4 regions of the Pseudomonas sp. KK18 genome follow, and region 4 is predicted to be linked to each of the others. Evidence: predicted binding sites of a transcription regulator. Region 4 holds the regulator's gene; each other region holds the start of a gene.
What was found. Region 4 encodes sigma-54, which starts transcription at its own class of promoters, with help from an activator protein. Its sites were predicted from a motif close to ANTGGCATNNANNTTGCTNT; they were not measured.
Positions count from the first base shown of each region.

Region 1 (5,710 bases), 730 kb from region 4:
GATCAAAACAGCATCAAAGACCTCAAGGTCGACCCCGCCGCCTGAACATTCCCTGTACGCCTTTAAACAGACTCTGGTGGAGGTGATAGCTTCGCGCTACTCTGCAATGGAGATCAGCGAATGAATCGCTAAGGTCTGGTCTTGTCAGCTACATGCTTGTCTCCCAGCGGCGACGTCACTGCCGTAACACCCGCGTCCTTGCAGCGCGGGCCTTGGGAAGCACGGAAAGTCTATCCATCGGTTTGAGGAGGACGTTTCATGAGCACAGCCTATCAAGAAGACATCAGCACCAACGTGTTGCGCCGCATGAAAGAGGGCGGCTTTGACTTCTCGCGTTTCCACCCCATCGAGTTCTACGCCATTTTCCCGGATGAGGAACGTGCGCGGCGGGCTGCGGGTCGGTTTCGTGGGGAATCCCTGAATGCTCAGGTCAGCGCGCGGGATGACGGCGCCTGGTACCTGGAATTGAGCAAAATCATGTTCGCCACCTACGACGGCATAGGAGACTTCGAGCAGGACTTTGAGGCGGTGGTCGAGCCCTTGGGCGGAATCATCGAGGGATGGGGCGTGAAACAGGAGGTGCGTGGGTTACCCATGTAGCGGCATGAGCAATAACACAGCGTATCGGCTGACCTTTGGGTCGGCCGTTTTTGTTTCTGGCGCGGGAAAAATCCTGCGCAAAAAAAAGCCACCCGAGCAGGGTGGCCAAAGGGAAGATCGCAAAGGAGGAGAGCGATTCGGTACAAGCGGTAATGCGCAATGGATGAAGCTGTAGGACGCGTCCTGTTCAGCTGATGGAGGTGATTATCCGCGGGGTTTGCCGGGCAGTGAAATCAACTCTGACTATGCTGGTGATAGTCATGGCCTGCATTGCAATGAGGCGCCGCCCATGACAGCGGGCATTTGCTGCACCGGGACGGTGCGATGAGACCTGCGTCTATATCCAACTGATTGATACTTAAGTGTTTATGCCGCTGGCACGGGCCTTGCGATGGTTCTGGCGTCCGGGTGACAAGGAGTACGGCATGATCCGCACTTATTACGATGAGATGTACGACGGGGCAGGGCAGGTGCGCCCCCATTACCGCGAATTTGCCCGCTGGTTGGCCGACACGCCGGCCGAACTGCTGGCCCAGCGCCGGCGTGAAGCCGATTTGCTGTTTCACCGGGCCGGTATCACCTTCACCTTGTATGGCGATGAGCAAGGTACCGAGCGCCTGATCCCCTTCGACACGATCCCCCGCAGCATCCCGGCCAGTGAATGGCGGATCGTCGAGCGCGGCTGCATCCAGCGGGTCAAGGCGCTGAACATGTTTCTCGCCGACCTCTACCACGAACAACGCATTATCAAGGCCGGGATCATCCCCGCCGAGCAAGTGCTGGCCAACGAGCAATACCAGTTGGCGATGCAGGGCCTGGACCTGCACCGGGATATTTATTCCCACATCTCAGGTGTCGACCTCGTACGCGATAGCGACGGCACTTACTACGTCCTCGAAGACAATCTGCGCACCCCCAGCGGCGTGAGCTACATGCTCGAAGACCGCAAGATGATGATGCGCCTGTTCCCCGAACTGTTCGCGGCCCAGCGCATCGCGCCCATCGACCACTATCCCAACCTGTTGCTCGACACCCTGAAAAGCTCCAGCCCACTGGATAATCCCAGTGTGGTGGTGCTGACGCCTGGGCGTTTCAACAGTGCGTTCTTCGAGCATGCATTCCTGGCCCGGGAAATGGGCGTGGAACTGGTGGAAGGCGCCGACCTGTTCGTGCGTGATGACCGCGTGTTCATGCGCACCACCGATGGTCCCAAGGCGGTGGATGTGATCTACCGTCGCCTCGACGACGCGTTCCTCGACCCGCTGGCCTTCAACCCGGACTCCATGCTCGGCGTACCGGGCCTGCTGGCGGCTTATCGCTCGGGCAACGTGGTGTTGGCCAATGCCATCGGTACCGGGGTGGCGGATGACAAGTCGGTGTACCCCTTCGTCACCGAGATGATCCGTTTTTACCTGGATGAAGAACCGATCCTGAAGAATGTTCCGACGTTCCAGTGCCGTAATCCCAGTGAACTGTCCCACGTACTGGCCAACCTTCCGGAGCTGGTGGTGAAAGAAACCCAGGGCTCCGGTGGCTATGGCATGTTGGTCGGCCCGGCCGCCTCGGCGGCGGAAATCGAAGCCTTCCGCGCACGCATCAAGGCCAAGCCCCACGCCTATATCGCGCAACCGACCCTGTGCCTGTCGACATGCCCGACCTTCGTCGAAAACGGCATCGCCCCACGGCATATCGACCTGCGCCCGTTTGTGTTGCAAGGCAAGGAAACCCGTGTGGTGCCCGGCGGCCTGACTCGTGTGGCGCTGCGGGAAGGCTCGCTGGTGGTCAACTCGTCCCAGGGCGGCGGCACCAAAGACACCTGGGTGGTCGAGGATTGAAATATGTTGAGTAGAACTGCCTCGGATTTGTATTGGATGTCGCGCTACCTGGAGCGCGCGGAAAACCTCGCGCGGATGCTCGATGTCAGTTATTCGCTGTCGCTGATGCCCCAGGACGGGCGCGGCGATGGCCTGCATGAACTGGCGATGCCGCTGCTGATCACCGGCACCCTCGACGATTACCGCGAGCGCCACGGTGAACTGCACGCCGAACGCCTGCTGCACTTCTTCGCCCTGGATGCTGCCAACCCGGCCAGCATCTACAGCTGCCTCGGCGCTGCACGCGCCAGTGCCCATGCCGTGCGTGGGCGAATCACCGCCGACATGTGGGAAAACATCAACGCCACCTGGCTGGAGATTCGCGACATCGCCCAGCAAGGCCTGAGCCGCTACGGCATGAGCCGGTTCTGCGAGTGGGTCAAAGAACGTTCCCACCTGTTCCGCGGTGCCACCTACGGCACCATCATGCGTAACGACGCCTTTCGTTTTATTCGCCTGGGCACCTTTATCGAGCGCGCCGACAACACCCTGCGCTTGCTCGACGCCCGCTATGAAATGGCCGGCGACCAGGCCGAAGCGGTCACCGATGGTACCGCCCATGCCTACTATCAATGGAGTGCGTTGTTGCGGGCGTTGTCGTCGTTCGAGGCCTACACCGAAATCTACCGTGATGCCCCGGGCGCCCGACAAGTCGCCGAGCTGTTGCTGCTGCGCGCCGACGTGCCGCGGTCGCTGCGGGCCTGCAGTGAAGAGATCGACCAGATCCTTGGCAGCCTGCCCGGCATCAACGGTCGGCCGGCCCAACGCCTGGCAGCGGAAATGGACGCACGCCTGCGCTATACCGCCATCGACGAAATTCTCGAGGAAGGCCTGCACGCTTGGCTGACCGACTTCATCCCGCTCGTGCGCGAGTTGGGCGATGCTATTTACAGTTCCTACCTGGAGGCGGCATGAGACTTTCCATCAGCCACGAAACCACCTACCACTACGAAGACCAGGTGCGTGCCAGCATCCAGTACCTGCGGCTCACGCCCCACGACAGCGAGCGCCAGCATGTCCTCAGTTGGCAGTTGGACTTGCCCCGGCCGGTACGGGCGCAACTGGACCCGTTCGGCAACATCCTGCACGTGTTGAGCCTGGACGAGCCCCACGAAGCCATCATCATTGGCGCCCGTGGCCAGGTGGATATCGACGAATTGCGCGAGGCCGAACATGAAAGCCAGTCGGCCTTCCCGTTCCTGCGCTGCACCCGGTTGACCGAGCCGGACGAGGCCCTGCGCAGCTTTGCCGAAAAGCATTGCCATCAACGCCGCGACCGCAGCGCATTGATCGACCTGATGCACGCGCTGAACCAGTACATGACCTATTCGCCGGGTTCTACCGAAGTCGACACCTGTGCGGCCAAGGCGTTTGCCGGGCGTGCCGGGGTGTGCCAGGACCACACCCACGCCTTCCTCGCCTGTGCCCGCAGCCTGGGGATTCCGGCGCGTTATGTGTCGGGGTATTTGTACAGCGAAGACTGCGAGCACCTCGCCAGCCATGCCTGGGCTGAAGCGTGGCTGGATGACGCCTGGTACAGTTTTGACGTGACCAATCAACTGGCGCGGCCGGAGCGGCATTTGAAGCTGGCGGTGGGTCTGGATTACCTGGACGCCTGCCCGGTACGAGGCATGCGTCGTGGGGGAGGGCATGAGCAAATGCATGCGAAGGTATTTGTAGCGCCGACACCGGTGATATCGGTGCAGCAGCAGTAGGATCCAGGGAGAGAGGGAGCTCTGTGTAGCAGGAAAGCTCTCCGTGCCAGGACAGCTTTTTGTGGCGAGGGAGCTTGCTCCCGCTGGGCTGCGAAGCGGCCCCAAGGCATGCCCCCGAGTTCTGTCTGGAGAAATGCGATTGTCTGATTGGGGCTGCTGCGCAGCCCAGCGGGAGCAAGCTCCCTCGCCACAGATTTACCTGAGCCTTAAGGCTGCTTTCTGCCCGCCATATGCTTCAAATACCCCACCAGCAGATCCAGGTCCGCATCCGGCACCACGCTGGTGGCAAACGCCGGCATCTTCGCCTGTGGCCAGTGCCGCATGCTTTGCGGATCGCGGATGTAGCGCTTGAGGAAATCCCCGGCAAAATATTCAGTGGGGTTGTAAGGAATATTCAGGTCCGGCCCCACCTGCGCATCGCCGGCCCCGTTCAGGCGATGACATGCCAGGCAGTTCTTCTGGAACAGTGCGAACCCCTGATTCACCGGGTCATTCGCCGCCAGTTTCGGATCCGGCAACAAAGCCGGGAAGCGCTCCGCCACCGTCTTCAACTGCTTGATCCCGGAAATCTGAAACGGCCACTGCTCAGGGCTGATATGCCCGGCTTGTGGATCGGTCCACACCAGATAAAACGGCCCGGCACTGGGCTTGCCGTCTGCCAGTGGCGGCCACGGATGCGCCGGATCTTCCACCGCCAGCCAGGCCCGCGCGCCGCTTTTTGATAGCAGCGGTGCCGCCGTCAGTTCCGCGGCAAAGCCGTCGAGGGCCACTGCCTGCAGATGGTTTTCCGGCGTGATGTCCGGCAACAGCGCTGCCAATGGCACTGCGCGATACGTCATGTTGCGCTTGTAGGAAACGTCATCAACGATCTGCACCGTCTGCACATCCGGACGCTTGAGCAGTTCGGTGGTTTCCCAGGTTTTGCTGGCGTGATTCAGCTCGACGGTCAATTTCGCGGCGTGCGCCGGCAAGGCCAGCAGCAGGATCAGGAGGACGATGATCTGTTTCAAGGAAGGGCCACATATCGGAAAAGGCGGTGGAACTCACGATACCGCAAAATCACAAAATCTCGGCGCGCAAAACGGCAGCCCCTGACGGGATCGCTATACGCAATATCCCGAAAGGCGCTGCCAAAGGCTGCGATCCTGGCGCTGTGTCTGCGCAGAATGTGGGGTGTGAGAGGTCACCCAATGACCTTGGTGAGGTTGGGCAAGATCAGAATCAGGGTGGTGGCGAACAGAATAAGTCCCGCCTGACGTACTTTCGAATGCTTGAACATGGCTGACTGCCTTTTGTTGTTATTCCTGAGCGTCAAATGCGTGCCGGTCGATTCAACTATGACGGTGCTACATGACTCTTTTCTTACAGTTCCTACAGGTGCTCCAGCAAAACCCGGCAGCAACCTTTAACTTCTCTTACAGATTCAACCTTAGAGCCCTCGTTCTACATGGCTTAGATCCATTTCATCTCATCAACTTAATAAAACTTATTAAAAAGGCATGAGGCCAATTGCCAGCCAGA
Region 1 is NZ_CP146605.1:5,436,531-5,442,240, reverse strand. Features, by position in the region: gene V6607_RS24420 (hypothetical protein) at 1-45, shown strand, start outside; gene V6607_RS24415 (ribonuclease E inhibitor RraB) at 259-600, shown strand; gene V6607_RS24410 (circularly permuted type 2 ATP-grasp protein) at 1,026-2,435, shown strand; gene V6607_RS24405 (alpha-E domain-containing protein) at 2,439-3,389, shown strand; gene V6607_RS24400 (transglutaminase family protein) at 3,386-4,189, shown strand; gene V6607_RS24395 (cytochrome c) at 4,396-5,199, opposite strand.
Region 1: V6607_RS24410 (circularly permuted type 2 ATP-grasp protein) is a predicted target of sigma-54. The motif match lies at 974-993, and genes of this name have one in related genera.

Region 2 (5,710 bases), 810 kb from region 4:
GTGATACTCCGCAAAGATCGGCGCCAGTGCGAGGTGGGTAGAGGGCGAAAGCCCCATGCGCAGGGCGCCGCGCCCGACATGCTGCAAGTCTTGCAGCTCTACCGTCATTTCATCGTGCAGCGCGATCATTTCCTTGGCGCGCTTGAGCACAATTTCCCCGGCGTCCGTCAGGGTGAAGCGTTTTCCCATGCGGTCGAGCAGCTTCAGGCCAAGGCTCGACTCCAATTGCTGCACCATCTTGCTGACTGTTGGCTGGGTCAGGTGCAGCTTCACAGCGGCTTTGGTAAAGCTCTGCTGGTCGACGACTTCTACGAAATAACGGAGCGCCCGAATGTCCATCTTGCATTCCAATTTTGCATGGTTTTCATAATATTAATTCATTATATCTTTAAAAAATGGCTGGATAAGATTTGTTACATCTGTTCCCAGCCAGCGCTTCCATGACGCCTTAAGGGCCTTGCCAGACGCTTCCATGGCCAGATTTCTCGCAGTGTATGAATCAAAGGCAACGCTATTTCTGGAGAGCAACTGTGCTTAACAAAACGCGTCATTCTTTTTCCGGTTCTGATGAGATGTCTCAGGGAGCGCGCTTCGTTAAGGAGTTGCTGGCGCAGGCGCAGATCGAGGTCAACGGGCCATCGGCTGCCGATATGCAACTGCACTACAGTGCCACATTTGATCTCGCCCTGGCCAAGGGCAATCTTGGCCTTGGCGAAGACTACATGGATGGCGGCTGGGACGCCGAGGCGCTGGATGAGTTTTTTTTCCGCCTCATGCGCTCCGGCGTGATCGACCAGGCCAACCCGGCCACCTTGTTGTTTCACGCGTTCAGCTCCCGCTGGCTGAACCTGCAAAACAAGAAGCGCGCCTGGCAAGTCGGCGAAGCACATTACGACCTCGGCAATGACTTCTACGCACGCATGCTCGACTCGCGCATGACCTACACCTGTGGCTACTGGAAAGATGCCACCACCCTGGAGCAGGCGCAGTTCGCCAAGCTGGACCTGATCTGTAAAAAACTGGGGCTCAAGCCGGGCATGCGCGTGCTGGATATCGGCTGTGGCTGGGGCAGTTTCATGAGCCATGCGGCCGAGCACTATGGGGTCGAGTGTGTCGGCGTGACCATCTCCAAGGAGCAGGCGGAGTGGGGGCGGGCCAAGTATTCACATCTGCCGATCGAGTTTCGTCTGCAGGACTATCGGGATATCGACGAGCAGTTCGACCATATCGCCAGTGTCGGCATGTTCGAACATGTGGGGCGCAAGAACCATCGGGCGTATATGGAGGTCGCCAACCGCTGCCTGAAAGACGATGGGTTGTTCCTGCTACACACTATCGGCAAGAACCAACGCAACAGCACGCCGGATCCGTGGATCGACAAATACATCTTTCCCAACGGTGATTTGCCCTCGATCGGGCAGATCGGCGACGCCATGGACGGGTTATTTGTTGCCGAGGATTTGCACAACTTTGGCGCCGACTACGACAAGACGCTGATGGCCTGGTGCGAAAACTTCGAACTGGCGTGGCCGGATTTCGCAGACACCTTTGGCCAGCGTTTCTACCGGATGTGGCGCTATTACCTGCTGTCGTGTGCAGGGGCGTTTCGCGCGCGGGATATCCAGCTGTGGCAGTGGGTATTGTCGAAGAAGGGGGTTGTCGGCGGGTATCAGCGGGTGAGCTGAGGGTTGCAACGGTTTAACGGGGACAGGCGAAACCTGCCCCGGTTGGGCCGGCTTATTCGGCGGCAGGCGTCAATCGCGCTTCCAGCTCCGCCACCTTGGCCTCAAGGCTTTCCAACCGCGCCCGAGTGCGCGCCAGCACCACCATCTGGCTATCAAACTCTTCCCGGCTTACCAGGTCCAGCTTGCTGAAACCGCTTTGCAGCAGTGCCTTGAACTGGCTTTCAATTTCATTGCGTGGCAGCGGCGTGTCGCTGCTGAACAGGCGGGAGGCGTGGCCGCTCAGGGCGTCGAGGAGGTCTTTGGGCGCGAGCATGGGAAATAGTCCGGAAAATCTGTTGGCCGGCAGTGTATCACGCAGCGTCTATAGTCTTTTCCAGCCCCTGCGGCGCACGCTTTTCGCGCATGAGGACGGGCGGTCGCGCACCGTTTTCGTGCGTATCTTCGCTGTCGTGGCGCCCGGTAGGTGGGCACAGGCGAACAAAGGACTGATTTCAGTGATTTTTACGGAGCTGGCAAGCTTTCTGCTTAGACGATCATGACCCATGCACTGATGCAGTCGCTGTGACGATGCAGTGCGCCGACGGACCAGCGGTACATGTTTCGTCACCAGTGGTTAGCGAGCGTCGCAATGGCAAATGCCAGGGCGACGAAGCGTTACAAAGCCAGGCACTGCGCTTAGACTTGAGACGGGTTTGTTTTCCTGGGGCAAGTCCACCAATTCGGGAGAGAGTTTTCATGAAGCTAGTCACTGCCATCATCAAGCCGTTCAAGTTGGACGATGTACGCGAGTCACTGTCCGAGATCGGCGTGCAGGGCATTACCGTTACTGAGGTCAAAGGCTTCGGTCGGCAGAAGGGTCACACCGAGCTGTATCGCGGCGCGGAATACGTGGTCGATTTCCTGCCAAAGGTGAAGATTGACGTCGCCATTGACGACAAGGATCTTGACCGGGTCATCGAGGCGATAACCAAGGCCGCCAACACCGGCAAGATCGGTGACGGCAAGATCTTCGTGGTCAATCTGGAACAGGCTATTCGCATCCGTACCGGCGAAACCGATACCGACGCAATCTAAGCCGCCAAACCCCAACGCCCCAGGAGAAAACAATATGACTCTGCGTAAATTCGCAGGGCTAGGAGCCCTGTTGTCCCTCGTAATGCCGGCCCTGGCCATGGCGGCGGACCCAGTACCTGCTCCAGTCCTCAATTCCGGCGACACCGCGTGGATGCTCACGTCCACCGCGCTGGTGCTGTTCATGACCATTCCAGGCCTCGCGCTGTTCTACGGCGGCATGGTTCGCTCCAAAAACATTCTTTCCGTGATGATGCAGTGCTTTGCCATCACCGGCCTGATCACCATCCTGTGGTTCGTGTACGGCTACAGCATGGCGTTCGACACCACCGGTATGGAAGCAGGCGTCGTCAACCTCAACTCGTTTGTGGGTGGCTTGTCCAAACTGTTCCTCTCGGGTGTGACCCCGGCCAGCATCACCGGCCCGGCGGCGTTGTTCCCTGAGGCCGTGTTCGTGACCTTCCAGATGACCTTCGCGATCATCACCCCGGCGCTGATCGTCGGTGCATTCGCCGAGCGGATGAAGTTCTCCGCGATGCTGATCTTCATGGGCGTCTGGTTCACCCTGGTCTACGCACCGATCGCCCACATGGTATGGGGCGGTCCGGGTTCGTTGCTGGGCGACTGGGGCGTGCTCGACTTCGCAGGCGGCACCGTGGTGCACATCAACGCCGGTGTGGCCGGCCTGGTAGCGTGCCTGGTACTCGGCAAGCGTAAAGGCTTCCCAACCACCCCAATGGCCCCGCACAACCTCGGTTACACCCTGGTGGGCGCGGCCATGCTGTGGGTCGGCTGGTTCGGCTTCAACGCCGGCTCCGCTGCTGCTGCCAACGGCACTGCCGGCATGGCGATGCTGGTGACCCAGATCGCTACCGCTGCTGCGGCCCTGGGCTGGATGTTCGCCGAGTGGGTCACCCACGGCAAGCCGAGCGCACTGGGCATCGCCTCGGGTGTGGTTGCGGGCCTGGTGGCAATCACCCCAGCCGCTGGCACCGTGGGCCCGATGGGCGCCCTGGTGATCGGCCTGGCTGCCGGTGTGGTGTGCTTCTTCTGCGCCACTACCCTGAAACGCAAACTGGGCTACGACGACTCCCTGGACGCCTTCGGCGTGCACGGTATCGGCGGTATCCTCGGCGCGATCCTGACCGGCGTGTTCGCCGCACCGTCGATGGGTGGCTTCAACGCCGCTACTACCGACATTGCCGCACAGGTCTGGGTTCAGGCCAAAGGCGTCGGCTTCACCGTCATCTACACCGCTATCGTGACGTACATCATCCTCAAGGTGCTGGACGTGGTGATGGGCCTGCGGGTGACCGAAGAAGAAGAGGCGGTTGGCCTCGATCTGGCGCAACACAACGAGCGCGGCTACAACTTGTAAGTACGCGAAAAAAAGATGCCCGGCTTGCCGGGCATTTTTTTGCCTTGGGTTTGTCTGTGGCTAAAGGTGTATGGGTTTTTTTGCGACTTTGTGATGGGATCCGCACTGCACTTTTCAGTGTGCGAATGTCTTACAGGCATGTAGGCGTATTCGGCACTTTGTTTTTTCCCTGAGCGCGCTAGAATGCGCGCCGATAGGCGGAGAACTGTATGTGGCAACAGACCCTGATAACCCTGCGGGCCAAGCCCCGGGGCTTTCATCTGGTGACGGACGAGTTGCTCGCCGGCCTGCCTGAATTGAAGGCCTGTCGGGTGGGACTGTTGCATTTGTGGCTGCAGCACACCTCGGCCTCGTTGACGGTCAACGAGAATGCCGACCCGGCGGTTCGCCGTGACTTCGAGCGTTTTTTCAATGCGCTGGTGCCGCAAGGCACGGCGGGATATGAACACAACGACGAGGGTCCGGATGATCTGCCGGCGCACTTCAAGGCCAGTCTGCTGGGCTGTCAGCTGAGTTTGCCGGTAAGGGCCGGCCGCTTGGCGATGGGGACCTGGCAAGGTGTTTATCTGGGCGAGCACCGTGATCATGGCGGTGCTCGTAAAGTCCTCGCCACCTTGCACGGTGATGGGGCATAAGCCACTGGTTAACCGGTGGATGTTGATTTTTTTCCGGCGGCCGTCGACAGGCGGCGAAGCTGGGCTATAACTAATCTGCTTTTCGCAAGTCATGAGGTAGAACATGAGCGACGATGATCTGGAAAACGACGACCTCGAAGTAGGCGACGACGACGAAACCGAGGAAGGTCTTGAGGCGGCTGCCGAAGACGTGGCTGACGACGACGGTGGCGACGATGCACCGGTCCCGGCAGCCAAGGGCAAGGCCAAGGCTGCAGTGTCGGTTGACGAGTTGCCGAGCGTAGAAGCCAAGAACAAAGAGCGCGATGCGCTGGCCCGGGCGATGGAAGAATTCCTCGCCAAAGGCGGCAAAGTGCAGGAAGTCGAGGCTAACGTGGTGGCAGATCCACCGAAGAAGCCGGATAACAAGTACGGCAGCCGGCCTATCTAAGGCCTGCTGTCTGCTTGCTGAAAAAGCCCGCCGTCGCTGCGGGCTTTTTCATGGGCGAAACAAAATGGTCAGGGCTAACACCCATCCAAGGATGAAGAGCGTGTGTGGCGAGGGAGCTTGCTCCCGTTGGGGCGCGAAGCGGCCCCTGGTTGGGTCGACGCGGTCTTTCAGAAAGGCCGTCGTGGCTGGTTCAGGGGCCGCTTCGCAGCCCAGCGGGAGCAAGCTCCCTCGCCACAAAAGCCCTTCATCATCAGGTTATGCGTTCCAGCGGGCTAGCACGTCGGGTAGCTCGGTCAGGCTGCGAATCTCGGCATCCGGCAATTTCTCGGCCTCCCAGGCCTTGCCTGCCGGGTTGAACCACACCGCCCGCAGCCCCGCCTGCTGCGCACCGGCAATGTCATCCCCTGGATGGTCACCCACATGCACTGCCGCGCCCGGCGCTACGCCACCGCGCTGCAAGGCTTCCTGAAACAACCGCGCATCCGGCTTGGCAATACCAATGTCTTCAGCC
Region 2 is NZ_CP146605.1:6,975,099-6,980,808, reverse strand. Features, by position in the region: gene V6607_RS31875 (LysR family transcriptional regulator) at 1-339, opposite strand, end outside; gene cfa (cyclopropane fatty acyl phospholipid synthase) at 573-1,685, shown strand; gene V6607_RS31865 (accessory factor UbiK family protein) at 1,738-1,998, opposite strand; gene glnK (P-II family nitrogen regulator) at 2,421-2,759, shown strand; gene V6607_RS31855 (ammonium transporter) at 2,794-4,134, shown strand; gene V6607_RS31850 (secondary thiamine-phosphate synthase enzyme YjbQ) at 4,344-4,769, shown strand; gene sutA (transcriptional regulator SutA) at 4,873-5,199, shown strand; gene V6607_RS31840 (HAD-IA family hydrolase) at 5,455-5,710, opposite strand, start outside.
Region 2: glnK (P-II family nitrogen regulator) is a predicted target of sigma-54. The motif match lies at 2,194-2,213, and genes of this name have one in related genera.

Region 3 (5,710 bases), 640 kb from region 4:
TGCCAGTGATCTATAAAGCCACCTCAACCTGCCCCGGCGCAGTCACCCGGGCCTTGATCACGCGGTTGGAATTCAGGTTCTTGACGCGAATCTGTTCACTCATGCCGCCGTTGGACAGGGCTTCCCCCGGCATTTTTACATTCAGGCCACCGCTGCTGGCGGAAATCACCACCTGGTCACCTTTGCGCACGACTTCGGCCTGCTCGAGATGGACCAGGGTAATCACCTGGTCAGCAACCATTGGTCGGGTAAGTTTCTGCCCGAGTGCCTGGTCAAGGGACGTGAGGTAGCTCTGGGTGATCATGCTGATGTCGCGCTCACGCATCGCGACGTCATCATAACCAATGATTCCGGTACGTTTCAGCGGGCGCGTCACCACCACCACTTCGCGAAACAGTTTGACCTGGGCGGGCACGAACACCGTCCAGGGCGAGGCGCCTTCGCAGCGCACTTTCACGGTCACGCGCCCGATGGGCTGGGCGGGGCTTTCCAGGGAAGCTGTCAATTCTCTGTCGCACATGGGCATGCGCAGGCGCGGATCCAGCTGGTTGACCTGGATTTCGTAGCGGCCCGGTGTCTGCGTCGTGGCCAGATAATCTTCTACAGTGAACTCAAGAAAGCCTTGAGTGACGCCGATAAGCAGATCAGGCAAGGTGACGTTATCGGCGCGGGCCGGCTGGCCCGTAGCCAAGGCAAGCAACGCCATCGAGACGCAGAGCAATCTGCGGTACTGTGGGGATCGGAGGCGTCGGGAAACTGTCGTTTTGATGTCCATGGCCAATAAAAAAGCAAAGCTCGTGCCGTTTAGTGTTGGGTACGCGTCGTACCCCTAAGTTTTAGCGTAGGAGTCTGGGCATGGCCGGTGTAATGGATTCAGTGAACCAGCGCACACAGCTGGTGGGGCAGAATCGCCTGGAGTTGCTGTTGTTCCGTCTGGACGGCAAGCAGCTGTACGGGATTAATGTCTTCAAGGTTCGCGAAGTGCTGCAGTGTCCCAAGCTGACAATAATGCCCAAGTCCAGCCCGGTGGTTTGCGGTGTGGCGAACATTCGTGGCGCGACCATCCCGATTCTTGACCTGGCAATGGCCACCGGTTCGGCGGGGTTGCAGGACCGCGAGAGCCCATTCGTGATCATTACCGAGTACAACACCAAGACCCAGGGTTTCCTGGTGCGCTCGGTGGAGCGCATCGTCAACATGAACTGGGAAGAGATCCATCCGCCGCCCAAGGGCACCGGTCGCGATCACTACCTCACGGCGGTGACGCGGGTCGACAACCAGTTGGTGGAAATCATCGACGTGGAGAAAATCCTCGCCGAAGTGGCCCCGACCTCCGAGGCGATATCGGTGGGTGTGGTAGACGCCGAAACCGCGCACAAGGCGATCTCGCTGCGGGTGCTGACGGTGGACGACTCTTCGGTCGCGCGCAAGCAGGTGTCCCGTTGCCTGCAGACCGTTGGGGTCGAAGTGGTCGCGCTCAATGACGGTCGCCAGGCCCTGGATTACCTGCGCAAGCTGGTGGATGAGGGCAAGAAGCCGGAAGAAGAATTCCTGATGATGATCTCCGACATCGAGATGCCGGAAATGGACGGCTACACCCTCACGGCCGAGATACGCAACGACCCACGCATGCAAAAACTACATATCATCCTGCATACTTCGTTGTCGGGTGTATTCAATCAGGCGATGGTCAAGAAGGTCGGTGCCGATGACTTCCTGGCCAAATTCCGCCCTGATGACCTGGCATCCCGGGTAGTCGACCGGATCAAGGCAGCAGATCACGGCTAGGGGCCTTTTCCCTGGCGGTCACACGATTTAAGAGGCGGTATCATTGTCTACGGGTAATTTGGATTTCGAACAGTTCCGGGTCTTCCTGGAAAAGGCCTGTGGCATATTGCTCGGTGAAAACAAGCAGTACCTGGTATCCAGCCGTCTCAACAAACTGATGGAGCAGCAAGGCATCAAGTCCCTCGGGGAGTTGGTGCAACGGATCCAGGGCCAGCCACGCAGCGGGCTCAAGGAGATGGTGGTCGACGCCATGACCACCAACGAAACCTTGTGGTTTCGCGATACCTATCCGTTTGAAGTGCTCAAGAACAAGGTGCTGCCCGAGGCGATCAAGGCCGCTCCCGGCCAGCGTCTGCGCATCTGGTCGGCGGCCTGTTCGTCGGGACAGGAACCGTATTCGATTTCGATGGCCATCGATGAGTTCGAGCGGACCAACATGGGCCAGTTGAAAGCCGGGGCGCAAATCGTGGCCACGGATTTGTCCGGCACCATGCTCACCAACTGCAAGACCGGCGAGTACGACAGCCTGGCGCTGGGGCGCGGGTTGTCCCAGGAGCGCTTGCAGCGTTTCTTCGATCCCAAGGGAGCAGGGCGTTGGGCGGTCAAGGCGCCGATCAAGAGCCGGGTGGAGTTTCGTTCGTTCAACCTGCTGGACAGTTATGCCAGCCTGGGCAAGTTCGACATGGTGTTTTGCCGCAACGTGCTGATCTACTTCTCGGCCGAGGTGAAGAAAGACATTCTGTTGCGCATCCACGGCACCCTCAAGCGTGGCGGTTATCTGTTCCTGGGGGCTTCCGAGGCGCTGAACGGTTTGCCGGATCATTACCAGATGGTGCAGTGCAGTCCTGGAATCATTTACCAGGCCAAGTGATGAGTGCTTGGACAAAAAGGGAGGCCTGCACAGGCCTCCCTTTTTTATGGCCGCAAAGCGGCAAGCCCTCATTGCCGCTTTACTGGCGTTTCGCGGAAACCCTTTGCCGCTTTTCTGGCATTGCCGCCGGCAATTCCCTCTCAAACCCTTGATTTACGGGGATCAAGCAACTTGGCATGGCCCTTGCTAAATCCTTGTTACGAAAAGCAGGTCAGCCCCTAAAGGTTTCCGCCATGAGCATCAGCTTCGATAAAGCGCTCGGTATCCACGAACAAGCACTGGGCTTTCGCGCCCAGCGTGCCGAAGTCCTGGCCAACAACATCGCCAACGCCGACACCCCGAACTACAAGGCTCGGGACCTGGACTTCTCTGCCGTGCTCGCCGCCCAGCAAGACAAGACCAAGAACGGCACCTTCGCCCTGAACATGACCAACAGCCGTCATATCGAGGCGCAAGGCCTGGGCAATGGTGACGAGTCGCTGCTGTATCGCACGCCGATGCAACCGTCGATCGACCAGAACACCGTGGACGCCCAGTTGGAGCAATCGGCCTACGCCGAGAACTCAGTGAACTTCCAGGCCAGCTTCACCCTGCTCAACAGCAAATTCAAAGGGCTGATGTCAGCCCTGCGTGGAGAATAAGCCATGTCCCTCGCCAGTGTTTTCAATATTGCCGGTAGTGGCATGAGTGCGCAGACCACGCGCCTCAACACCGTCGCCAGTAACATCGCCAACGCCGAGACCGTGTCTTCGAGCATTGACCAGACCTACCGCGCCCGGCACCCGGTGTTCGCCACCATGTTCCAGGGCGGCCAGGGCGGCCAGAGTGGCAGCGGCGATTCGCTGTTCCAGAACCAGGATGCCGCAGGCCAGGGCGTGCAGGTGCTCGGTGTGGTCGAAGACCAGAGCAACCTCGAAGCCCGCTACGAGCCGAACCACCCTGCCGCGAACGAAAAAGGGTACGTGTACTACCCCAACGTCAACGTGGTCGAGGAAATGGCCGACATGATTTCCGCCAGCCGCTCGTTCCAGACCAACGCGGAAATGATGAACACCGCCAAAACCATGATGCAGAAGGTCCTGACCCTGGGTCAGTGATAAGGGGCGCCAAATAATGGCCATTGTTGATAACAGTTCGACGAACACGGCAGTCCAGGACCTTTTTAATTCCAAGGTCAAGACGGCGACAGATAACACCAGCGTCGGTGACGCCGCCAAGTCGGCGACGGGCAACCAGGCGATGGGCAAGGACGCGTTCCTGCAATTGCTGGTGACCCAGCTGAAAAACCAGGACCCGCTGTCGCCCCAGGACAATGGCGCGTTCGTCGCACAGTTGGCGCAGTTCAGCAGTCTGGAAGGCATCAACAACCTGAATGACTCGGTGAATGCGATTTCCAGCAACTTCAGCTCCTCCCAGGCGCTGCAGGCTTCGTCGCTGGTGGGGCGTTCGGTCATCACCCAGACCGACAAGGCGATGGTGGATACCAGCAAGAGCATGACCGGTTCCGTGGCGGTGACGGCGGCGACGGGCAACGTCTCCGTCAAGATCACCGACAAGGATGGCAACGTCGTTCGCACCATCGACATGGGCGCCCAGAGCGCCGGCAACTCCAGCTTCGTCTGGGACGGCAAGACCGATGCGGGTGAGACGGCGCCACCCGGCACCTACACCTTCAATGCCACCACCAAGAATGACAAGGGTGACTCGGTGGCCCTCGCCACCTCGCTGCCGGCAACGGTGACCAGCGTAACCCTGGGTACGAACGGCGCTGAAATGGTGCTGAACCTGGCGGGCGGCCTGGGCAGTATCAAGCTGTCGCAAATTCAGACTATCGGTACATAGAGCCGGCTAAATACGGCAAAAGGAGAGAACAATGTCTTTTAACATCGGCCTTAGCGGCCTCTATGCGGCCAACAAACAACTGGACGTGACGGGCAATAACATCGCCAACGTCGCGACCACCGGCTTCAAGTCGTCCCGTGCGGAATTCGCGGATATCTACGCGGCTTCCAAGCTGGGTACCGGCCAGAACAGCATCGGCAATGGCGTGAACCTGGCGGCCGTGTCCCAGCAGTTCACCCAGGGTGACGTCAACAACAGCGGCGGCACGCTCGACATGGCGATCCAGGGCGGCGGCTTCTTCGTGCAGAAGGGCAGCGACGGTTCGCTGGAATACACCCGCAACGGTGCGTTCCGGGCCGACAAGGACGGCTACATCACCAACAACACCGGCACCTCGCGCCTGCAAGGCTACGCAGCGGATGCCGATGGCAACATCCAGAAGGGCGGCTTGACCGACCTGCAGCTCAACCTGTCGTACCTGCCGCCGAAGGCTTCGAGCAAGGTGGATTCCACCAGTAACCTGAACTCCTCCGAGACGGCGATCGACCAGACGGCGCACCCGTTTGATCCGACCAAATCGGACAGCTTCACCACTCAATATTCCACCACGCTGTACGATACGCAGGGCAACGCGCATCCGATGGTGCAGTACCTGGTGAAGACCGACTCCAACACCTGGAAGTCCTACACCCTGATCGATGGGCGCAACCCTGACGGCTCGCCGATCAGCGGCACCGGTACTGACGTGAAAGCGCCAGTCGCCTCGACGCTGTCGTTTGACACCTCCGGCAAGCTGACCGGGATCGTTACCCCGCCAGCCACCGCTTCCAATACCACCCTGACCATTTCCGACTGGAAGCCGGGCGGCCTGGTCAATGGTGTCTGGACGCCTAACGGTGCGGCCGCCAACGCAGACGGCGTGGCCGTCAACATGGGCAACATCACCCAGTACAACTCCGCCACCTACCGCAACCCGCCGACCACCGATGGCTACGCCACCGGGCAAATCACCGGGCTGAAAATCGACGGCAGCGGTGTACTGTTCGCCACGTTCAGCAACCAGCAGAGCAAGGCCATCGGCCAGATCTCCCTGGCCAGCTTCAACAACGAGCAGGGCCTGCAGCCAGCCGGCGGCACCACCTGGAAAGAAACCTTCGCGTCGGGCCAGCCGGGTTTTGATACCCCGCAAGTCGGTACCCTGGGTTCGAT
Region 3 is NZ_CP146605.1:5,525,415-5,531,124, reverse strand. Features, by position in the region: gene flgA (flagellar basal body P-ring formation chaperone FlgA) at 11-775, opposite strand; gene V6607_RS24870 (chemotaxis protein CheV) at 856-1,788, shown strand; gene cheR (protein-glutamate O-methyltransferase CheR) at 1,832-2,659, shown strand; gene flgB (flagellar basal body rod protein FlgB) at 2,893-3,300, shown strand; gene flgC (flagellar basal body rod protein FlgC) at 3,304-3,756, shown strand; gene flgD (flagellar hook assembly protein FlgD) at 3,773-4,501, shown strand; gene flgE (flagellar hook protein FlgE) at 4,533-5,710, shown strand, end outside.
Region 3: flgB (flagellar basal body rod protein FlgB) is a predicted target of sigma-54. The motif match lies at 2,830-2,849, and genes of this name have one in related genera.

Region 4 (5,710 bases):
GATGTAAATGACCACCGACCTGTTGCAACGGGGCAAGCACATCAAGCTGGCGATTTTCGACGTCGACGGCGTGCTGACGGATGGCCGCCTGTACTTTCTGGAAGACGGCAGCGAATTCAAGACGTTCAACACCCTCGACGGCCAGGGCATCAAGATGCTGATGGCGGCGGGCGTGCAAACCGGCATCATCAGCGGTCGCAAGACCCCGGTTGTGGAACGCCGCGCACAAAACCTGGGTATTCCTCACCTGTATCAGGGCCGCGAGGATAAACTGGTGGTTCTGGACGAGCTTCTTGGCCAACTCAACCTAAGCTATGAGCAGGTTGCGTACCTGGGTGACGATTTACCCGACCTGCCGGTGATTCGCCGGGTCGGCCTGGGCATGGCCGTGGCCAATGCGGCGGCGTTCGTTCGCGAACACGCCCATGGTGTAACCACCGCCCGCGGCGGCGAAGGCGCCGCCCGCGAGTTCTGCGAGTTGATTCTGCGCGCCCAAGGCAGCCTTGAAGCGGCCCACGCCGCCTACCTATAGAGCGTTTTATGCTGAGTAAAAAGATTCGCAATTTCCTGATACTTGCAGTCATCGCCGCGGTTTTCCTCGCGGTCGGCTACTGGAATATCAGCCCGGAGCGCTTCCTCGACAAGCCGGTTGCACAGGTTGACGAGAGTGCTATCGACTATTACGCCATCAACGCCCACAGCATCCAGTACCTGCCCGATGGCAAGGTCCAGTATGAAATGACCTCCGACAAGGTCGAACACTTGAAGGCATCCGAGGTCACTTTGCTGACCAAGCCGGACATGAACCTGTACCGCGGCGCCGAATTTCCGTGGCACGTCACCAGCGAGCGTGGCGAGGTCAACCCGGACGGCACCCAAGTGGAACTGATTGACTCGGTGCGGGTAGCCCGCACTGACGCCAAGAACCGCGACACCATTATTACCAGCAGTCGCATGACCGTATTCCCACAGAAGCAATATGCGCAGACCGAGCAAGACGTTAGAATTGACGGCGCTGGCGGTGTATCGACTGGCAAGGGAATGAAAGCGTATTTGAAAGAAAGCAGGATACACCTGCTATCGAACGTAAGAGGACAGTATGAGGCTCGTTAAAACCCTCCCTATTTTGCTCGGCCTGGGCGCAGCACTGGGAAGCGTGAGCGCCTGGGCTCTGCCGAACGATAGCCAGCAACCGATCCACATTCAGGCTGACGATGCGCAGCTGGATGACAAGCAAGGTATCGCGACCTACACGGGCAGCGTGATCATCACCCAGGGCTCGATGAAAGTGACGGGTAACACCGTGACACTGACTCGTACCCCGGCGGGCGATATCGACGTGGTCACTTCGGTGGGCAACCTGGCGTATTTCGAACAACTGCAGAAAGTGGGCGACCCTACGCCGGTCAAAGGCTATGGCAAGACGATCCAGTACCACGCCCAGCAAAACCGCATCGTGCTGATCGACCAGGCCCGGGTCATCAATGACGGCAACACCACCGACGGCGAAAAAATCGTCTACGACACGGTGAAGCAGATCGCCCAGGCCGGCCGTGCTACCGGCTCGAAAATCAGCACGCCGAAGCCGCGTATCGACATGGTTATCCAGCCGAAGCAGAAACCGGGCGCAGCCCAGTCGGCGCCGAAACCCGACGCGAAGAAGGCGAATTAATGGCAACCCTGAAAGCCCAGCATCTGGCCAAGGCTTATAAAAGCCGTCAGGTCGTGCGTGACGTCAGCCTGTCGATCGACAGCGGCCAGATCGTCGGTTTGCTCGGCCCCAACGGTGCCGGCAAGACCACCTGCTTCTACATGATCGTCGGCCTGGTGCAGGCCGATCAAGGCCGCGTCCTGATCGACGACCTGGACGTGAGCCACCAGCCTATGCACGGCCGTGCGCAAGCGGGTATCGGCTATCTTCCCCAGGAAGCATCGATCTTCCGCAAACTGTCGGTTTCCGACAACATCATGGCCATCCTCGAGACCCGCAAGGAACTCGACCGCGCCGGGCGCAAGAAAGAGCTGGAAAGCCTGCTGCAGGAATTCCACATCAACCACATTCGCGACAACCTCGGCATGAGCCTTTCCGGCGGCGAGCGTCGTCGTGTGGAAATCGCCCGTGCGCTGGCCACGGCGCCCAAGTTCATCCTGCTGGACGAACCTTTCGCCGGTGTCGACCCGATCTCGGTCGGCGACATCAAGCAGATCATCCATCATCTCAAGGCCAAGGGCATCGGTGTGTTGATCACCGACCACAACGTCCGTGAGACACTCGATATCTGCGAAACCGCCTACATCGTCAACGATGGACAGCTGATTGCCGAAGGTGACTCTGCCACTATCCTGGCCAACGAACTGGTCAAGGAAGTGTATCTGGGTCACGAGTTCCGCCTGTAAACACGGTGGTATCAGGCCATTCGCCATGGAGCGCGGTAGTCAATAAAAACCTCAGTATTTTTATTGTTACCGCGCTCTAGGCAAAGCCCCCGATATCAGGCATATAATTTGCTTATGTTTGGCGCTCACGCGCCCTGTCGTGGATGGCGCATTGCGCCGGCGAATAAGGTGTTAAGCCCCTGCCATGAAACCATCGCTAGTCCTGAGAATGGGCCAGCAGCTGACGATGACACCGCAGCTGCAACAGGCCATCCGCCTGCTCCAATTGTCGACCCTGGACCTGCAACAGGAAATCCAGGAGGCCCTGGAGTCCAATCCGATGCTCGAACGCCAGGAAGAAGGCGACGACTTCGATAATGCAGACCCGCTGGCCGACAACATCGAGCAAAAGCCCAACCCCGACGTACAGGAACCCTCCTACCAGGAAACCGCCCCCACGGTGGATAACCTTGAGGAAGGCGAATGGAACGAACGCATTCCCAACGAACTTCCCGTGGATACCGCCTGGGAAGACGTCTACCAGACCAGCGCCAGCAGCCTGCCCAGCAACGATGACGACGAGTGGGACTTCACCACCCGCACATCAGCCGGCGAGAGCCTGCAAAGCCATTTGCTCTGGCAGCTGAACCTGGCACCGATGTCCGATACCGATCGCCTGATCGCCGTGACCCTGATCGATTGCATCAACAACCAGGGCTACCTGGACGAGACCCTTGAAGAGATCCTCGAGGCGTTCGACCCGGAACTGGACATCGAACTGGACGAAATCGAAGCCGTCCTGCACCGCATCCAGCAATTCGAGCCGGCCGGCATCGGCGCCCGCAACCTCAGCGAGTGCCTGCTGCTGCAACTGCGCCAATTGCCGGCCAAGACGCCTTGGCTGAGCGAAGCGCAGCGCCTGGTCACCGACTACATCGACCTGCTGGGCAGCCGCGACTACAGCCAGCTGATGCGCCGCATGAAGCTCAAGGAAGATGACCTGCGCCAGATCATCGAGCTGGTGCAGAGCCTCAACCCGCGCCCGGGCTCGCAGATCGAGTCCAGCGAAGCCGAATATGTCGTGCCCGACGTGATTGTGCGCAAGGACAACGAACGCTGGCTGGTGGAGCTGAACCAGGAATCGGTGCCGCGCCTGCGGGTCAATCCGCAATACGCAGGTTTTGTGCGCCGCGCCGACACCAGCGCCGATAACACCTTCATGCGTAACCAACTGCAGGAAGCCCGCTGGTTCATCAAGAGCCTGCAGAGCCGCAACGAAACCCTGATGAAAGTCGCCACCCAGATCGTCGAGCACCAGCGCGGCTTCCTGGAATACGGCGATGAAGCAATGAAGCCGCTGGTACTGCACGACATCGCCGAGGCGGTGGGCATGCACGAATCAACGATTTCCCGGGTGACCACGCAAAAATTCATGCATACCCCACGGGGTATATATGAGCTGAAATACTTTTTCTCCAGCCACGTCAGCACCTCCGAAGGCGGTGAATGCTCGTCCACGGCGATCCGCGCGATCATCAAAAAACTGGTTGCCGCGGAAAATCAGAAAAAGCCGTTGAGTGACAGCAAGATCGCTGGTTTACTGGAGGCACAAGGCATTCAGGTCGCCCGTCGAACCGTCGCCAAGTACCGCGAGTCCCTAGGGATCGCGCCTTCCAGCGAGCGTAAGCGTTTGATGTGACGGGCGGGCCATAGCGTTCCAGTGGCGGGTATTCCTACCCGCCGCTTTATGCACTGGCAACGAAGGAGAAGCTGTATGCAAGTCAACATCAGTGGACACCATGTAGAAGTCACCCCTCCATTGCGCGAATACGTCGAGCTGAAGCTGAAGAAGCTTGAGGGCCATTTCGACAAGATCACCAACGTTCAGGTCATCATGAAGGTCGACAAGCTTCAGCAGAAAATCGAAGCGACACTTCAGATACCCGGTGGCGAAGTGGTCGCCAATGCCGAACATGAAGACATGTATGCATCAATCGACTTGCTCACAGACAAGCTTGACCGCCAACTTAAAAAGCATAAGGAAAAGCAGCAGAGCCTTCTTCAAGGCACTGGCCGCTAACACTCCCCACCCATGATCCGACTTGAAACCATCCTGACCCCCGGCCGTTCCCTCGTGAACGTGCCGGGCGGCAGTAAAAAGCGCGCCCTCGAACAAATTGCCAACCTGATCGGCCGCGAAGTGCCCGAACTGGATACGCAAGCTGTGTACGAGGCCCTGATCGCCCGTGAAAAGCTCGGCTCCACCGGCTTTGGCAACGGCATCGCCATTCCTCACTGCCGCCTGCAAGGCTGTGAGTCTCCAGTCAGCGCCCTGCTGCACCTGGACGCCCCTATCGATTTCGACGCCATCGACGGCGCGCCGGTCGACCTGCTGTTCGTGCTGCTGGTCCCGCAAGCTGCCACCGATGCGCACCTGGAACTGCTTCGGCAGATCGCCAGCATGCTCGACCGCAAGGACGTACGCGACAAACTGCGTAGTGCCTCAAGCAATGAGGCGCTCTACCAGGTTGTCCTGGATGAACAAAACGGGCATTAATCATGCGTTTGATCATCGTCAGCGGCCGTTCCGGCTCAGGTAAAAGCACGGCCCTCAATGTTCTTGAGGACAACGGCTTCTATTGCATCGACAACCTGCCCGCCGGCCTGCTACCGGAACTGGCGGAACGCGCGTTGATTCATACCGAGCTGGCGCAACCGCTGGTCGCCGTGTCGATCGACGCCCGCAACCTGCCCAGCCACCTCACACGCTTTCCTGAACTGCTCGAAGAAGTGCGGGCCAAGCATATCCATTGCGATGTGCTGTACCTGGACGCCGACGAAGAGACCCTGCTCAAGCGCTTCTCCGAAACCCGTCGCCGCCACCCGTTGAGCAGCCCTCATCGCTCCCTGGCCGAAGCCATCGAGGACGAGACCAAACTGCTGGGGCCGATCATTGACCTGGCCGACCTCAAGATCAACACCACCAGCCTGAACCTGTATCAACTGCGGGATGCGATCAAGCTGCGTCTGCTGAACCAGCCGGAGCCAGGCACGGCGTTCCTTGTCGAGTCGTTCGGTTTCAAGCGCGGCATGCCGGTGGATGCCGACCTGGTGTTCGATGTGCGCTGCCTGCCCAACCCGTACTGGAAGCCGGAACTGCGCGATCAGTCGGGGCTGGACCAACCTGTGGCCGAGTACCTGGCGGCGCAACCGGATGTCGAGGAAATGTACCAGGACATCTCCAGCTACCTGCTCAAATGGCTGCCGCGTTTTGCGGCCAGCAATCGGGCTTATGTCACCATCGCCATTGGCTGCACCGGCGGCCACCACCGAT
Region 4 is NZ_CP146605.1:6,165,966-6,171,675, forward strand. Features, by position in the region: gene V6607_RS27965 (KpsF/GutQ family sugar-phosphate isomerase) at 1-7, shown strand, start outside; gene V6607_RS27970 (HAD family hydrolase) at 8-532, shown strand; gene lptC (LPS export ABC transporter periplasmic protein LptC) at 541-1,113, shown strand; gene lptA (lipopolysaccharide transport periplasmic protein LptA) at 1,100-1,672, shown strand; gene lptB (LPS export ABC transporter ATP-binding protein) at 1,672-2,397, shown strand; gene V6607_RS27990 (RNA polymerase factor sigma-54) at 2,582-4,075, shown strand; gene raiA (ribosome-associated translation inhibitor RaiA) at 4,151-4,456, shown strand; gene ptsN (PTS IIA-like nitrogen regulatory protein PtsN) at 4,469-4,933, shown strand; gene rapZ (RNase adapter RapZ) at 4,936-5,710, shown strand, end outside.